3 regions of the Bradyrhizobium sp. R2.2-H genome follow, and region 1 is predicted to be linked to each of the others. Evidence: riboswitches for the same ligand, from Rfam matches in the RefSeq annotation. Region 1 holds a riboswitch; each other region holds the start of a gene.
What was found. Region 1 has a riboswitch for cobalamin ahead of EDE08_RS07305 (TonB-dependent receptor). Riboswitches for the same ligand answer to the same signal wherever they lie in the genome.

Region 2: another riboswitch for cobalamin. It lies ahead of EDE08_RS39125 (PepSY domain-containing protein); the one in region 1 lies ahead of EDE08_RS07305 (TonB-dependent receptor).
Region 3: another riboswitch for cobalamin. It lies ahead of EDE08_RS17785 (energy-coupling factor ABC transporter permease); the one in region 1 lies ahead of EDE08_RS07305 (TonB-dependent receptor).

Annotation. Positions count from the first base shown of each region.
Region 1 covers NZ_SMBR01000002.1:676,996-682,614, forward strand. The annotation lists gene EDE08_RS07290 (adenylate/guanylate cyclase domain-containing protein) at 1-1,386, shown strand, start outside; gene EDE08_RS38245 (hypothetical protein) at 1,489-1,665, shown strand; gene EDE08_RS07295 (hypothetical protein) at 1,820-2,032, shown strand; gene EDE08_RS07300 (hypothetical protein) at 2,303-2,560, shown strand; cobalamin riboswitch at 2,655-2,867, shown strand; gene EDE08_RS07305 (TonB-dependent receptor) at 2,981-5,209, shown strand; gene EDE08_RS07310 (hypothetical protein) at 5,271-5,619, shown strand, end outside.
Region 2 covers NZ_SMBR01000006.1:224,005-229,623, forward strand. The annotation lists gene cobT (nicotinate-nucleotide--dimethylbenzimidazole phosphoribosyltransferase) at 1-237, shown strand, start outside; gene EDE08_RS17800 (histidine phosphatase family protein) at 244-816, opposite strand; cobalamin riboswitch at 889-1,039, shown strand; partial or broken gene EDE08_RS39125 (PepSY domain-containing protein) at 1,081-1,284, shown strand; gene EDE08_RS17810 (siderophore-interacting protein) at 1,339-2,064, opposite strand; gene EDE08_RS17815 (O-methyltransferase) at 2,123-2,812, opposite strand; gene EDE08_RS17820 (AraC family transcriptional regulator) at 2,920-3,744, opposite strand; gene EDE08_RS17825 (NAD-dependent succinate-semialdehyde dehydrogenase) at 4,014-5,447, shown strand; gene pdxR (MocR-like pyridoxine biosynthesis transcription factor PdxR) at 5,526-5,619, shown strand, end outside.
Region 3 covers NZ_SMBR01000006.1:217,838-223,456, forward strand. The annotation lists gene cbiE (precorrin-6y C5,15-methyltransferase (decarboxylating) subunit CbiE) at 1-384, shown strand, start outside; gene EDE08_RS17765 (cobalamin biosynthesis protein) at 381-749, shown strand; gene cobM (precorrin-4 C(11)-methyltransferase) at 746-1,528, shown strand; gene EDE08_RS17775 (cobyrinic acid a,c-diamide synthase CobB) at 1,528-2,838, shown strand; gene cobA (uroporphyrinogen-III C-methyltransferase) at 2,835-3,566, shown strand; cobalamin riboswitch at 3,612-3,830, shown strand; gene EDE08_RS17785 (energy-coupling factor ABC transporter permease) at 3,868-4,545, shown strand; gene cobF (precorrin-6A synthase (deacetylating)) at 4,592-5,341, shown strand; gene cobT (nicotinate-nucleotide--dimethylbenzimidazole phosphoribosyltransferase) at 5,352-5,619, shown strand, end outside.

The DNA of each region.
Region 1 (5,619 bases):
CCCCGGACGTTTTCCGACAATGCCGCGCTTGGACGGATCGATATCCGCATCGAGACCGCCGTCGTCGAGCTGCGCCGAGACCTGAGCGAGGACCACGCGAAGCTCCTCAAGCAGATCGACGCCAGGCAGATGTCCGAGGCGCGCGGCACGCTGGAACACATCGACATGCTGCGCGACCAGTTCAACCGGAAGGTCGATACGATCCGCGGCGATATGCTGGCGCAGGTCTTCTTCTCGACGTCGCAGGTGATCAACCGCCAGCATCAGACCATCATCATTTCGGGTGTCGTGACATTGCTCGCGGCGATCGTCGGATTTGCCTTTGCGCTGCTGGTGTCCAGCGGCATCACGCGTCCGGTACGGCTGCTGCTGGCCGGCACCCGCGAGGTCGAGGCGGGCCGGTTCGACAAGCCCATCGCCGTCTCGACGCAGGACGAGATCGGTGAGCTCGCCGCGGCCTTCAACCGCATGATCGAGCAGTTGCGGCACAACGAGCGCATCCGGGAGACCTTTGGCCGCTACATCGACCCCAAAGTGGTGCAGGGACTGATCGAGCGGCCGGAGGTCGCCATCGACGGTGAGCGCCGGGTCATGACCATCATGTTCTGCGACATGAGCGGCTTCACCTCGATGAGCGAGGGCATGACCCCGCGCGGCCTCGTCAAGGTGATGAACCACTATTTCACCATGATGTCCGGCCCCATCAGGAGCAATCGCGGCGTCATCGACAAATATATCGGCGACGCCATCATGTCCTATTGGGGACCGCCCTTCGTCGAAGAGGACGCGCAGGCCCTGCTCGCCGGGCTTGCCGCCGTCGAGATGGCCGACCAGGTGCCCGCGCTGCAGAAGCAGCTGCCCGATCTGCTCGGTATCCGCGCCATGCCCGCGGCGTGCGATCTGCGGATCGGCATCGCCACCGGCGAGGTCCTGACCGGCAGCATCGGCTCCGAGTTGATGATGAGCTTTACCGTGATGGGCGACGCCGTGAATCTCGCCTCGCGGCTTGAGGCCGTCAACAAGGTCTACGGCACCCGCATCCTGGTCTCGCAAGCGACTGCGGACGCGATTGGATCTCGCCTCGAATTGCGCGAGATCGACCGTCTTGCGGTCGCGGGCCAAAGCGCGCCGCAGGCGATCTTCGAGGTGATGGCGCGACCAGGCGCACTCACCGATGCGCAAGTCAGCCTGCGCACGCACTATGTCGAAGGTCTCGCCGCGTATCGTGCCCGGCGCTTCGACGACGCACGTGCTGCCTTCAACGCGGCGCTCGAGGCGGTCCCCGGCGACGGTCCCTCGCGCGCGATGCTCGGCCGCATCGCGCAGTTCGCGGCGAATCCGCCGGATGCCGCCTGGGACGGCGCCTGGCGGCTCGAGCAGAAATAGGCGGCCGCGGAATAATTGATGCTACCCCATAACGATGTTCGCCGTGACCTATTTCCCGGATTTAGGTTAGCTGTCCTTGTGGCGTTTGACGGGGACACGCCGATGACAGAACTTCAGGACAGGTTGGAACGGTTCGAGACGCTCACCGCCGAATGCGAGCTGATCGCCAAGCTCGCAACCGACGGCACCAAGCGCGAGTTCTATCTGAGGCTCGGGGAACAGTATCGCCAGCTGGCGGTGGATATTCGGCAGGCGATCGCGACCACGGCTGCGGCCTGAGGCCGGCTGAAATCCGTTCTTAACATTTAGCGCGCATTCTCGCAGCACGCGGGCATCGCCAATCTGCGATGGCTCGTGGTGGGAAGGCCGGGGTTCGCTGCAATGCAGCGCACCTCGCGAGTGTCATCGTGCTGTGCCTGACAGGGCAGGTCCCATGCGCCTCGTTGCCGTGATCATATTCGCGCTCATGACGGCTGCCTGCGACCAGGAGCGGGACATCACCGGCTCGACGACGTCGAGCTGTCCGATACGAAACCACAGCTACAATCCACGCGACCTGAACCAGTGCGTCAACGCCTGCAGATCGTGCGATCGCGGCACCACGGTCACCTGCACGACATCCTGCACCCTCAAGGGGGCTCGCTGAGCGGATTGCCTTCTGCCTTGCGAGGCGTCGCAACCGCGCGATCCCCGGCTCCCTATCGTCCTCGCCGTCTCGACCTGATAGGGTCGATCGGAGCAGGGGGACATCGGATGAAATTCGCAAGCTTTGAAATCGACCTCGCCGGAGGTCTCGTGGGAACGGCGAACAGCGCGCAGGCCTCCAGCGGACGTGGCGTCGACGGTGCCGAGGCACCGGAACGATTCACATAGGATAGTCATTGGAAGCAGCGGGCAGGACGCGGAGTCCAATGGAATGGGTATGCTCGATCCCGGCCGGTTCCTGGTATCGTGCTCGCATTGCGATGCCTGGCCGATGGCCGCCAACGTGAAACGTTCAAGCTGGTCGGCATCCCCGCATGAGGTCCGTTTCGTCTGCACGCGCTGCCGGCGCGAAGAGACCGCGATCGTCTCGGCCTCCGGCGAACTGACGCCGATCAAGCGCCTCGACGCTCCGCCGCGGGATGTCGCCGTCGCCTGGGCCCAGGCCCAGCGCCCGCGGGGGCGAACGTAGGCGGCGCAGGGCATTGCTCGATTCGTTGCGGAGCCGGCCGATCGCGCCTGCGGCCAAGATGCCGGCGGTCGATTGACTCCCGGCCTGGACGCCCCGTAGATTGGCCGCTGACGGTTCTCCTCATGGAGATCAAAAGGGAACGTGGTGCGAGATGTCCCAAGGCGGGATCGTCTCAATGCCATGGCTGCCCCCGCAACTGTAAGCGGTGAATCTCTCGTCCTATGCCACTGGGAATCTCGGTCCTGGGAAGGCGACGCAGAGGTAACGACCCGCGAGCCAGGAGACCTGCCGTCAGCCGTGGTCACACGCGAAGATGTCGGTCGGGGAGTACAGACATTAGCTTTGCCGGAGCCATCGATCCTCCGCCGTAAAGCCTCGTTCGCTGTGACGTGCCACTGACGTCATGCCGAGGTTACAATTGTGTCCCGTATTGTCACTGCCGCCGGGCGCCGCTGCGCCGGCATCGTTGCGGCCGTTTCGCTGTATTCGCTCGATCACTCCATCGTCCACGCCCAGCAGTCCGTCGCCGAGCAACTGCCGCCGGTCGAAGTGACCAGATCCGACGATCAGAACCGTACGCGTGCCAGGGCGATTGGCGATGGCGAGGCGGGGCGGCGCCGAGCGGCGCCGGACGGGGCGCCGAGTGGGATCGGCTCGTCCGGCTCGGGCAACGAGGCCGCCGCCGGCAATGGCGGGATCGTCGGCGCGGCCACGACCGTCATTACGGCCACGGACATCGCTCATGCGCCGTCGCAGACGCTGGCCGAGATCATCGCGACGCAAGTGCCGGGCGCCCAGATCACGACGTTCTATGGCGGCCAGATCGGTGCCAAGACCAGTGTCGACCTGCGCGGCTTCGGTGCCTTCGCCACGGCCAATACGCTGGTGCTGGTCAACGGACGGCGGCTGAACGACATCGATATGGCGCAGGTGGACCTCTCCACCATCCCGCTCAATGCCATCGAGCGCATCGAGATCACGCGCGGCAATTCCGGTGCGGTGCTGTATGGTGACAATGCGGTCGGCGGCGTCATCAACGTCGTCACCAAGAACGGCGTCGGTGGCCCGCCCGTGACAGCGCGCATCGAGGCCGGTTTCGGCTCGTTCAATACCAGGCTCGGCAACGTCTCGGCCGCGATCAATTCCGGTCCGTGGTCGACCTCGTTCTACGGCAATGCCGTCAGGACGGACGGCTACCGCGACAACAATCGCTATTCCCAGGAGAACGGCGTCGGCAATCTGAACTACACGACGCCGGGCCTGACCGCCTTCCTGACCGTCACCGGTGACAATCAGGAGCTGCGACTGCCGGGCGGCCGCACCGTCGATCCCTCCATCGGCGTCGACGAGCTCGCGACCAGCCGGCGAGGGACCAGCACGCCCTTCAACTACGCCAATCAGCAGGGTCTCGGCGCGACCGCGGGCTTCACGAAAACCCTTGTCAACGGCGTCGATCTCATCGTCGACGGCGGCGTGCGCGACAAGAAGCAGCAGAGCGCATTCTTCTCGAGCCCGGCACCGGTTCCGGCTTTCTTCACGTCGACCTATGTCGATGCCGACCTGACGACATGGTCGATCACGCCGCGGCTCAGCGTGAAGAGCCTGCTCTTCGGAATGCTCTCGCAAGTGCTGACCGGCGTCGACTACTACGATGCGACCTTTCAGCAGAACCGCGGCGCCGGCCAGGGTCTCGCTCCCTGGCACAATTACGATCTCAGGCAGCGGACGGTTGCAGGCTATGTCCAGCACACGCTAGGCGTTGCGCCGGCGACCGATATCTCCTACGGCGCCCGGGTGCAGAACACCAATCTCTCGGCACGTGACAATTTCGATCCGGCGGCTCCGTTCAACGCCGACATCGGCGCGCTTCCACTCGGGAGCGACGAGACGCAATATGCGCTGCATCTCGGTGCGGAGCATCGCCTCAATGACACCGTCGCGCTGTTCGGCCGGGTTGCGCGCGCCTTCCGTACGCCTGACGTCGACGAGCGGGTGTCGTCGGGCCCTTCGTTCGACCCGTTCTTCAATCCGCTCCCACAGACGTTCCAGCTCAAGACCCAGACCTCGCAGGACGTCGAGGGTGGGCTGCGCATCAGAGGAGGCGGACTGCAGATGCAGAGCAGCCTCTATTTGATGGACCTCGCCAACGAGATCCATTTCAATCCGATCCTGTTCTACAACACCAATCTGGATCCGACCCGCCGCTACGGCTCGGAGACCAGTGTTTCCTATCGCATCAACGACGCCCTGCTGGTGCGTTTCGGCATGGCCTACACACGGGCCGTCTTCCGCGAAGGCGTCTGGGCGGGCAACGACGTGCCGCTGGTGTCGCGCTACACCGCGAGCGCGGGCCTCACCTGGAACATCTGGCAGAACTTTCTGGTGCTGGACGCCACCGCGCGCTTCTGGAGCGAGCGCCGCATGGACAACGACCAGGCCGGAACCCAGAAGCCGATTCCCGCCAATGGCACGATCGACCTCAAGCTCAGCGGCCAATATGAGCGCTACTTCTGGTCGCTCAGCGTCAACAATGTGCTGAACGCGCTCTACTACGACTACGCCGTCGCAAGCACCTTCACGGACGGTCGCTTCAGCGCCTATCCGCTACCCGGTCGGACCTATCTGCTCAAGGCCGGCGCCACGTTTTGATTTCAATGGGGCTGTCACAGGCCCCCAAATGGACTAAAACTCGAAGAGAAGGAGATTACTTATGGCTCTCAATATCCTGCCGTCCGGCGGCGACGGTTTCCGCCTCCATCCGGTGGCGCCGCGTCTCGCTCCGATGTTCGGCTTCGCGCTGCTGACGGTATCGTGCGCGCTCGCAAGTTTTGCGTTCGCCTGTGCGACGCCGTTCGCGGCCTTCGCCGTGGTCGCGGCTGCAATGCTGCCGCTGCGTCCGGCGCTGCTCGTCGTCACCGGCGCTTGGCTCGTGAACCAGAGCATCGGTTTCGGCGCGCTGCACTATCCCATCGATGGCAGCACCATCGCCTGGGGTTTCGTCATTGGCGCGGCTGCGCTGCTGGCGACCGCAGTGGCGTCGGCCGTGCTCCGCATGCTGC
Region 2 (5,619 bases), on a different contig from region 1:
GCGGCGCGTCTCAATCCGTCCTGCCAGCCGTTCCAGCTCGCCTCGCATCAATCGGCGGAGCAGGGGCATCGGCTGGTGCTGCGCGCGCTGAACGTTCAGCCGCCGATCAGCCTCGATCTCAGGCTCGGCGAGGGATCCGGGGCGGCCATCGCGCTGCCGCTGGTCCGCGCGGCCTGCGCGCTTCACAACGGCATGGCGACGTTCGCGCAGGCCAACGTGCCGGATCGCCCGGCCTGATGCGGCTCAAGCCACGCGCTGGTTGACGGAGACGACGCGCCAGCCCGCCGCGAGCCGGTCGATCCGGGTCAGCGACAGCGGATCGATCACGAAGCGCAAGGCGGCCTGCGGCGTCAGGTCCAATGCGATGCAGAGCGCGGCGCGGATGGTGCCGGAATGCACGACGAGCGTTGCCGATCCGGCCCCGATCCGCGACAGACCCAGCCGAACGCGGGCGACCTGATCCGCAAAACTTTCGCCGTTCGGCGGCCGTCCGTGCGCCGGATCGTGCCAGAACTGCGCGTAAGTCTCGCCACCGGTCGCGGCGAGCTCGTCATGCCGACGGCCGGTCCAGTCGCCGAAATCCTGCTCGCGGAATTCGCTGACCAATTCCGGTTCGCACCCCAGTGCGCGCGCGGTCTCGACGGTGCGCCGCGACGGGCTGGCATAGCTGGTGGCATCCGGCGGCAAGAGCTGCCGCAGAGCCGCCAAAGCTGCGTGGTCGCCGAGATCCGCCCGCGCATCCGCCGCATGGATCGTCCCCGCCACGCCCTCGACGGTCGCATGCCGTACCAGCCAGAGGAAGGTCTCGCCTTCCATGCTCATCTCCAGGGAAGTTGGTCGCTGTGGCTACACCGCCGCAACTGGCGCATTGACTCTGTCATGATGGCAATCCTAGACGATCGCGACGGTTTCCCCGAGAGGGAATGAAAAGGGAATGCGGTGCGGGGAAACTTGTCCCCAATGCCGCGGCTGCCCCCGCAACCACGACATCCTGCGCAAGAACGTCTGCGCGGCGGCCGGCGGCATGCAGCTCAACATTGCAAGACGACAGGAGTCGAAGGGCGTCGAGCTTGCCATCACCGGGCTCACGCCCGTCAGCGTGGACTCGACGCAACAGGCGCCACGATCACCGGGCATTCTGACTGCGATCAATGGAGCGTGCCGAATGGATTCGATCGCCACCGGCCGTTGTTCCGCGCTGCCCTCGGCGATGCCGCCAGGACGGAGGTCTATGTCTCGTCATCGACCGGCGAGGTGGTGCTCGACACGACGTGCAGCGAGCGCACTCGGGCTGGCATTCTCGATCGCGGGCATCGTCATCGGCTGGCGGCGTTTGCGTCAATCCAATCCTGTCTTGCCCGGCGCCCAATAGGCCTTGGTCCTCATCCGCGATGTTGCGACGCCGGCCGCTTTCAGGGCCCGGCTGATACGCTGGATCGACGAAGCCTTGCCGGTCAGGACGAAATGCGCGCTTGCGGAAAAGCGCAGCAGTTCGGCCTCGACGGCTGCGAGATGGGCATCCTCGGCGCTGCGCGCGATCAGTGTCGCGCTGGCGAGACCGATCGCCGCCAGAACGGGACCTGCTTCTGCGGCATCGGAAACTTCGAACACGTGGATTGTGCCGCCCGCCTGTCGGCTCTCCTGGAGTGCCGAAGCAAGGCCGAATGAGGTTTCATCGCCGAACACAACTAGGGGCGGTTCTCCCGCGGAAGGTTCGAGTGAGCGGCGCGGGCCGAAGAGCCAGCATATGTCGCCTTCCTGCAAGCTGCTTGCCCATCGGCTGCCAGGACCGCTGCCGTGCGCGAAAGCCAGCAATGTCGTGCGTCCGTTCTCCGCGTCCCACGACATCGGCGTGTAGGTTCGCGCGCTCAGGCCGGATCCCATCGCGACCTGGATCTTCTGACCCACGGTCCATGCAAGGCCCCTGAGTGCGTCGCCCTCGATCGCGATCGACCGAAAGCGGGGTGAGAGCACCTCGATCCCGGCGATGCGCGCAGGGCGCATGAGCCATTGCAGCAACATGCGCGTGACCCGTCCCTGCGGCGGCTTCGATGGCTCGGACATCCGGGGTTGGTCGGGCTCGTTCAAAGTGGCTCCAATCATTTCTCAGCCGCCGCCGGGACTACCTGGTCCTGATGGTCAGTTCGTTGCCGCGCCCCGGATTGAACGGCAGCGGCAGCGAGAGATAGCCATTCTGGGGATCGCGCACGTAGTCGAGATAGCCCGCGCCTTCCGCAAACGCGTTCTCGCCAATGATCACTGCGCCGCACTTCAGGTGGGGCTCGAGCAGCTTCAGGATGGGAAGATAGAGCGTAAACGCGCCGTCGAGCATCACCATGTCGATCTCGCCGCCGATGCCGGCCTTGAGGGTTTCGCGCGCATCGCCGACGCGAAATTCGACCAGGTCGTCGAGCCCTGCGGCAGCGAGGTTGGCGCGTGCACGCGCGATCTTGGCGGGCTCGAGATCGGTCCCGATCAGGCGGCCGCCGCTCATGTCGCGCAAGGCGGCGGCCATGTAGATGGCGGAAATCCCCATCGAAGAGCCGAACTCCACGATGCGGGTCGCCTTGCAGGCGCGGGCGCAGAGGTAGAGAAACCGTCCGAACTCGGGCGACACATTCAGAAAATTGTCCGCGAGCCCGCGATAGACCCCCGCGAGATCCCTGGTCTCGGATTCGATGAAGTGCCTGATGGCACCCTGCTGATCGGTTGCTTCGCCCATGGCTTGCATCAGCGGCGCATCGGCCGCCTCCGCTTCCCGATGAAGACGAAGAAGAACGTCGGCGACAAGGCCTTGGCTGAGGGAATCCATGTTTCTCGGCTCCGGATAATGCGCCCGCGGACGGGCCTTGGAGCCTGAATACGGAATCGGTCTGCCGGCCGCATTCCGCGAACGTGACAATCGATTGCGATTTCCGGTCAGTGCGCGAGGACGCGGCGCTCGGCGAGGTATCGCGCGGGCGGCTTGCCCAGGGCTTTGCGGAACATGGTGACGAAGGCGCTCGCGCCCTCATAGCCGAGATCGAGCGCCACAGCCTGCACCGACGCTCCCTGGTCGAGGCGCTGAAGCGCGATGAGGATGTGGAGTTGCTGGCGCCAGCGGCCGAAGCTCATGCCGGTCTCGCGTTGCAGGGTGCGGGTCAGGGTTCTGGGAGCAACAGCCATGCGGCGGCCCCAGTCCTCGATCGTCGCGCGGTCGGAAGGGGCGGCCATCATCGCGCTCGCGATCCTGCGCAACCTGGAATCGGCCGGCATGGGAAAACGCAGCTCTTCGACAGGCGCCAGCGAGAGCTGATCCAGCAGCACTGCCGCGATCCGCCCGTCTGGCCCGTCGACGTCGTAGAGGGCCGGCATGTGCGAGGCATGGACCAGCAGACGTTCCAGCAAAGGGGATATCGTCAGCGTGCAGCATTGCCGCGGCAGCGCCGGTGCCGCATTCGGCTCCACGAACAGGCAATAGACCTCGACATCTCCAGCGACGCTCACGCCATGCGCAACATGGCCGGGAATCCAGACCGCGCAGCGCGGCGGCACGATCCACATGTTTCGCCCGGCTTCCAGCCTGACGATGCCGCGCCGGGCCAGGACGAGTTCGTCCTTGGTATGGGCGTGCATGGCCACCTCCGTTCCCTTTGTGACCATCTCGCCGCCGAAGGCTGCGATGGCGCGCGGCACGTCCTCCGGGTTGAAATCCATGGATTCGTCGGGACGAAGGTCGCCGTCGTCGAGCCGGAAGAAGGGCATGGTGGGCGGATGACCGATTTGGATGCGATTGACTGGCTCCCGGCAATATCTGGCCCGCGGGCGAGACTTGCAATGCGCGCCGCCCCAATCTCGATCGGTTCTAACCGTGGATTTGCCTCCACGAGATAGTGCCCGGGAAGGTCAGCGATGCGCTGCGGGCGGCATCACGGATCTCTTTTCGCCGGCTGTCTTTCGGTGTAGCTCTGCGCCGGCTCGAGATGGCGGCGCCAACCCGTCGAAGACTGAAAATCATGCAGGAGGCAGCACGGATGTACCCGAAAGTTCAGATGTTCATCGCCGGCGAGTGGACCGATGGTTCGTCCGGCAAGTCGGAGGACATCCTCAATCCCGCCACCGGCCAGCCGATCGGCAAGACCCCGCATGCCTCGCGCGCCGACCTCGATCGCGCGCTGGAAGCGGCCAAGGCGGGCTTCGAGATCTGGCGCAAGACCCCGCCGTTCGACCGCTACAAGCTGATGCGCAAGGCCGCCGACATCATCCGCTCGCGCGCCGCCGAGATCGCGCCCGTGATGACGATGGAACAGGGCAAGCCGGTGGTGGAAGCGCAGGGCGAGACCATGCTGGCCGGCGACCTCATCGACTGGTTCGCGGAAGAGGCGCGCCGCGCCTATGGCCGCATCGTGCCGCCGCGGATGGGCAACGTCACCCAGCTCGTGACCAAGGAGCCGGTCGGCCCGGTCGCCGCCTTCACGCCCTGGAATTTCCCGATCAACCAGGCGGTGCGCAAGATCTCGGCGGCGCTCGCCGCCGGCTGCTCGATCATCGTCAAGGGCCCGGAAGAGACGCCTGCGAGCTGCATGGAGCTGGTGCGGGCCTATGTGGATGCGGGCATTCCGGCCGGCGTCGTGCAGCTGGTGTTCGGCGTGCCGGCGGAGGTGTCGGAATATCTCATTCCGCATCCGATCATCCGCAAGATCAGCTTCACCGGCTCGACCGCCGTCGGCAAGCATCTGGCTGCGCTCGCGGGCTTGCACATGAAGCGCGTCACCATGGAGCTGGGCGGCCATGCGCCGGCGATCGTGTTCGCGGACGCGGACCTCGACAACGCCGCAAAAATCCTGTCGGCCAACAAGTTCCGCAACGCCGGCCAGGTCTGCGTCTCGCCGACGCGCTTCCTGGTGCATGAGAGCGTCTACGAGCCCTTCGTCGACAAGTTCGTGGCGGCGGCCAAGAGCCTCAAGGTCGGCAACGGCCTCGACAAGGACACGCGCATGGGACCGCTGGCGAATCCGCGCCGCGTCGATGCCATGGAGGGCCTCGTCTCCGACGCGGTCCAGCGCGGCGCCAAGGTCAAGGCCGGCGGCAAGCGCATCGGCAATGAAGGCTTCTTCTTCGAGCCGACGGTGCTCACGGACGTGCCGCGCGATGCCCGCATCATGAACGAGGAGCCGTTCGGCCCGGTGGCGCCGATCACCTCGTTCCGCAGCTATGACGAGGTGGTGGCTGAGGCCAACCGCCTGCCTTACGGCCTGGCGGCCTATGCCTACACCACCTCGACCAAGACGATGCAGGCCATCGGTGCCGACATCGAGAGCGGCATGGTGTCGATCAACCATCACGGCCTCGCATTGCCCGAAGTGCCGTTCGGCGGCATCAAGGATTCCGGCTACGGCTCCGAAGGCGGCCTCGAGGCGATCGAGGGCTATCTCAACACGAAGTTCGTGACCCAGGCGAGCGCGTAAGGAAAAGTCGCGCTGTCATTCCGGGGCGCGCCCCCGGAATGACAGCGGGCAGAACCTGCGTTGCCCGGCAGGCGAGACATGAACAACAGCCGTCATCCGAGCAAGCGTGTATCCCTTGCCGGGATCCATATCGATCGGACCTCCGCGGTGCCGCTGCACTTGCAGATCGCGA
Region 3 (5,619 bases), on a different contig from region 1:
GGGACGGCCACGGCCATCGAGCTGCGCGAGGATCGCGCCGCGAACATTCGCAGCAATGCCGCCGCGTTCGGATTGGCGCACCGGATCACCATCGTTTCGGGGAAGGCGCCCGAAGCCCTTGCCGCGCTGGAGCCGCCGGATGCCGTCTTCATCGGCGGCGGCCTTGATGGCGCGATGTACGATGCCATCTGGGCGCGCCTCTCGCCTGGAGCGCGGTTTGTCGCACATTCGGTCACGCTGGAGACGGAAGCGCTGCTCGGCGAGCTGCACCAGCGCCATGGCGGCGATCTGATGCGGGTTGAAATCGCGCATGCGGCCCCTCTCGGTCGCTACCGCTCCTGGGAGGCGACGCGGCCGGTGGTGCAATGGAGTGCGGTCCGATGAAGGTCGCCGGTCTGGGCTTCAAGAGCGATGTGACGCTGGCCTCGCTGCGCGAGGCGCTCGCGACAGCCGGCGGCTCCGAAGGTCTTGCGGCATTTGCGACCGTCAGCGACAAGGCGAACGCGGAGGCGCTGAAGCAGCTCGCGCGTGAATGCGGCATACCGATCAAAGCCGTTCCGGCCGACAGGCTGGCCGGCATCGACACGCCGACGCAGTCAAAACTCGTAATCGAAAAGTTCGGGACGGGATCGGTCGCCGAAGCCGCAGCGCTCGTAGCCGCCGGTCCCCGCGCGCGGCTGATCGCGACGCGCGTGGTCTCGCAGGATCGCACCGCGACCGCGGCGATCGCCGAAGGAGACGGCACATGACGGTGCATTTCATCGGCGCCGGCCCGGGCGCGCCCGATTTGCTGACGCTGCGCGGCCGCGATCTGATCGCCGCCTCTCCGGTCTGTCTCTATGCCGGCTCGCTGGTGCCGGAGGGCGTGCTGGCGCATTGCCCGCCCGGGGCACGCATCGTCGACACCGCGCCTCTGTCGCTCGACGAGATCATCGCGGAGATTGCCGCCGCGCATGCGGAAGGCAAGGATGTCTCGCGGTTGCATTCCGGCGATCTCTCGATCTGGTCGGCGATGGGCGAGCAGCTCCGCCGCCTGCGTGCGCTCGGCATTCCCTATTCGGTCACGCCTGGCGTTCCGTCCTTCTCGGCTGCTGCGGCCGCGCTGGAGGCCGAGCTGACGCTGCCCGGACTTGCCCAGACGGTGGTGCTGACGCGCACGCCCGGCCGCGCCAGTGCGATGCCTGAAGGCGAGAAGCTCGCCGCGTTCGCCGCGACCGGCGCGGTGCTCGCGATCCATCTGTCGATCCACCTGCTCGACAAGGTCGTGGCCGAGCTGATGCCGCATTATAGCGTGGACTGCCCCGTCGCGATCGTCTGGCGCGCGAGCTGGCCGGACCAGCGCATCGTCCGCGCGACACTGGGCACGCTCGATACAGCTGTGGGCGGCGAGATGGAGCGCACCGCGCTGATCCTGGTCGGCAGGACGCTTGGTGCTGCGGATTTCGACGAGAGCCGTCTCTATGCCGCCGACTACGACCGCCGCTATCGGCCGGTCGGCGCCGAGCCGCGTTTTCCGGAGGCATCGTGATGGCCGCAGCGCTCGTCATCTCCGCGCCGGCCTCCGGCGTCGGCAAGACCACGCTGACTCTGGCGCTCGCCCGCGCCTGGCGCAATCGCGGATTGAACGTGCAGTGTTTCAAGAGCGGGCCGGACTATATCGATCCCGCGTTCCACGCCGCCGCAACGGGCCGCGCCTCCGTCAACGTCGACAGCTGGGCGATGGATCGCGGCACCATTGCGCATCTCGTCAGCCGCGGCGCCGACACCGACGTCGTGCTCGCCGAGGGCTCGATGGGCCTGTTCGACGGCGTCGCCGCGCGCGGCGTCTGCGGCACCGGTGCCACTGCCGACATTGCGGAGATGCTGGGCTGGCCGGTGGTTCTGGTGATCGATCCGTCGGGCCAGGCGCAGACTGCGGCGGCGATCGCCGCAGGGCTTCGCGATTATCGCGCCGGCGTGCGCCTTGCGGGCGTCGTGCTCAACCGCGTCGCCAGCCCGCGTCATGAAGACCTGGTGCGGCGTGCGCTTGTTGATGCCGGCATCGCGGTGTTCGGCGCGCTGCCGCGTCATGCCGAGATCAGCCTGCCGAAGCGGCATCTTGGCCTGGTGCAGGCCGAGGAGCGGGCCGAGATCGGGAAGCTGATCGACGAGGCCGCGCGCTTCGTCGCCGAGCATGCCGATCTCGATGAAGTGTTGCGATCGGCGGCTCGCTGGTTGCCGCAACCCGCCGCGAACGGTCTCAACGTGGCGCCACCCGGGCAACGCATTGCGCTCGCCCGCGACGCGGCTTTCTCCTTCGTCTATCCGCACATGCTGGAGGCTTGGCGCGCGGCGGGCGCCGAGATCTCGACATTCTCGCCGCTTGCCGATGAAACGCCTGATGCGAGCGCCGACGTCTGCTGGCTTCCAGGCGGCTATCCCGAACTACACGCCGGCAAGCTCGCGGCCAACGCGCGCTTTCGCAGCGGCCTGCGCGCCTTCGCCGAGACACGGCCGGTGCACGGCGAGTGCGGAGGCTATATGGTTCTGGGCACAAGCCTCACCGATGCCGACTGCGTCCGCCATGAGATGACGGGGCTGCTTGGCCTCGAGACCAGCTTTGCCAAACGCCGCATGCATCTGGGCTATCGTCTAGCCGAACTGGCTGCGCCGATGCCGGGGCATCAGCCCGGTGCACGCCTGCGCGGTCACGAGTTCCACTATTCGACGATCCTCGCGCAGCCGGATGCGCCGCTCGCGGTCGTGCACGATGCGACGGGCGCCGTCATGGCCGAGACCGGCTCGCGGCGCGGCCACGCCACCGGTACGTTCTTTCATCTGATCGCGGAGGACCGGTGAAAGGATTCGTGTCGTTCATTTCCGCCGGACCCGGCGATCCCGAGTTGCTCACAGTGAGGGGCGCTGCGCGGCTGAGCGAGGCCGACGTCGTGCTCTATGACGACCTCGCCTCCGGCGCGATTCTGGATCTCGCCAGGCCCGGCGCCAATCTCGTCGCGGTGGGAAAGCGGGCAGGGCGGCCCTCGACCAAGCAGCACCACGTCAACCGTCTCCTGGTCGACTATGCCGCGACAGGCGCGCGCGTGGTGCGTCTCAAGTCCGGCGATGCCGGCATTTTCGGCAGGCTCGAGGAGGAGCTGGAGACGCTGCGCGAAGCCGGCATCGACTACGAGATCGTTCCCGGTGTCACATCGGCCTGCGTCGCCGCCGCCCAGGCCGGCATCCCCCTGACCCGTCGGCATACCTCCCGCCGGGTGCAGTTCATCACGGGGGCCGATGTCAGCGGCGAGCTGCCGTCCAACCTGAACTGGGCGGCGCTGGCCGATCCCGAGGCCACGACCGTGGTCTATATGGGCCGGCGCACCTTTCCGGCGCTTGCCGCAAAATTGATCGCGCACGGCCTCGCCCCGAACACGCCCGCACTGTTTGCCGAATCCCTCGGCCGTCCCGACGAGCGGCTCGTCCGCACCACCATTGCCGAGCTCGCCGAGCAGCTTGCGCGGGGCGGCGCCGCGTCCACGGCGGCCGTGATCCTGTTCGGCGCGCTGGCAGGGGATTATCCGTCATGACGGCGGCGGTCGCCCTTCGCCTCTTGACGCCCGGCTCGCGAAAGGCGCACACAGGAGAGGCATGGTGCTCAACGCGGCGCAAAGCGCCGGAGCATAATCGGGAATGGGGGTGGGCGGACCCAGTTGCGGCGCCCAAAACCCCAGCCGCCCCCGCGACTGTCAGCGGTGAGGGGCTCCGAATCGCCACTGGGCCGCAAGGTTCGGGAAGGCCGGAGAACCCAGTGAACCGCGAGCCAGGAGACCGGCCCTGCACGTTGTGAGACCAAGGCCGTCGGGTGTGACGGCAGGAAGGAATTGAGCCATGCATATCGAACCGGGAATCGTCACGGGCGCCAAGCTCGTATTGAGTTACGCAACCGGCATCGCCGCAGGCGGCGTCGCGCTGAAGCTGGCGGCCGAAACCGTCCGCGCGCAGGGCGTCGGCTCGTTCGCCGCGCGCACGCTCGCCACCACGGGCCTCGTCTTCACCTTCTTCCAGGTCCTGCCGCACTTCCCGGTCGGCGTCTCCGAAGTGCACTTCATCCTCGGCTCGACCTTGTTCCTGCTCTTTGGTGCTGCGCCCGCCGCCTTCGGCCTCGCGTTTGGCCTGCTGCTCCAGGGGCTGTTGTTCGAGCCCGCCGACCTGCCGCAATACGGCATGAACGTCACCACGCTGCTGGTGCCGCTGTTCGCGATCCAGGCCATCGCCACGCGCATCATTTCGCGCAACACCGCCTATGTCGACCTGAAGTACGGTCAGGCGCTGGCGCTGTCGACGACTTATCAAGCGGGTGTTGTCGCCTGGGTGGCGTTCTGGGCGCTCTACGGCTCCGGCTTTGCCATGAGCAACCTCGCCAACATCGCGACCTTCGCGGCCTCCTACGCGCTGGTCATCGTGATCGAGCCGCTGGCAGACCTCGCAGTGCTGGCGCTGGCGAAGTCGCTGCGCGGGGTCACCGCGCCCGGCCTCGTCACTCCGCGCCTGCACAGCGGCGCCTGAGAGACAAGCGAAAGGGCGGCCGTTGCGGCCGCCCATCGCGCTCGCGATGCTCACGCTCTCCCTGATAGGCATCGGTTGCGGCGATCCCGGGCAGCTCACGCGCGCCGCGATCGCTGCCATCAACGCGGCCGATCTCGTCCTGATCCCGCGCAAGGGGGCTGCAAAGTCCGATCTCGCCGATCTCAGGCGAACGATCTGCGCGGACGTGCTCACCAGTGACAAGACAGCCATCGCCGAATTCGACCTTCCCGTGCGCGACGCCGGTGAAGCCGATTACCGCAAGGGCGTCGACGATTGGCACGATGCGGTTGCCGCGACCTGGTCGCAGACGATCGTGAGGCATCTCGATGGTGAGGGCAAGGTTGCGCTGCTGATCTGGGGCGATCCGTCGCTCTACGACTCCTCGCTACGCATTGCACGCCGGCTGAACCCGTTGCCGGCGATCGAAGTCGTGCCCGGCATCACCTCGATCCAGGCGCTTTGCGCGGCGCATGCGCTGCCGCTCAACGACATCGGCGAACCGTTCCTGGTCACGACTGGGCGGCGCTTGCGTGACGGCGGCTGGCCGCAAGGCGTCGATACCGTTGTGGTGATGCTCGACGGCGGCACGGCGTTCCAGTCGCTCGATCCGGATCGTTTGCATATCTGGTGGGGCGCCTATCTCAGCATGCCCGATCAGATCATCATGTCCGGCGCGCTAGCCGAAGTGGGGCCGCGCATCGTGACCGCGCGGCAGGAAGCGCGCGAGCGGCACGGCTGGATCATGGACAGCTATCTTCTCAAGCGCAGGGCGTAAGCGAGGCAGCATGCTCCCCGAATGGGTTTACCGGAACTGCCCCGAGGTCTCCGCGGTCCATCGCGAGGCGGCCATTGCGCGGCAGGCGCAGCTGACCAAGCCGACCGGCGCGCTCGGCCGGCTCGAGCAGCTCGCGATCGAGCTTGCGGGCTTGCAGGCGACCGAAGAGCCGCGCGCCTTGCGGGTGCCGATCATCGTCTTCGCCGGCGATCACGGCATCGTCGCGCAGGGCGTGTCGGCCTATCCGCAAGCCGTGACGATCGCGATGATGGCGAATT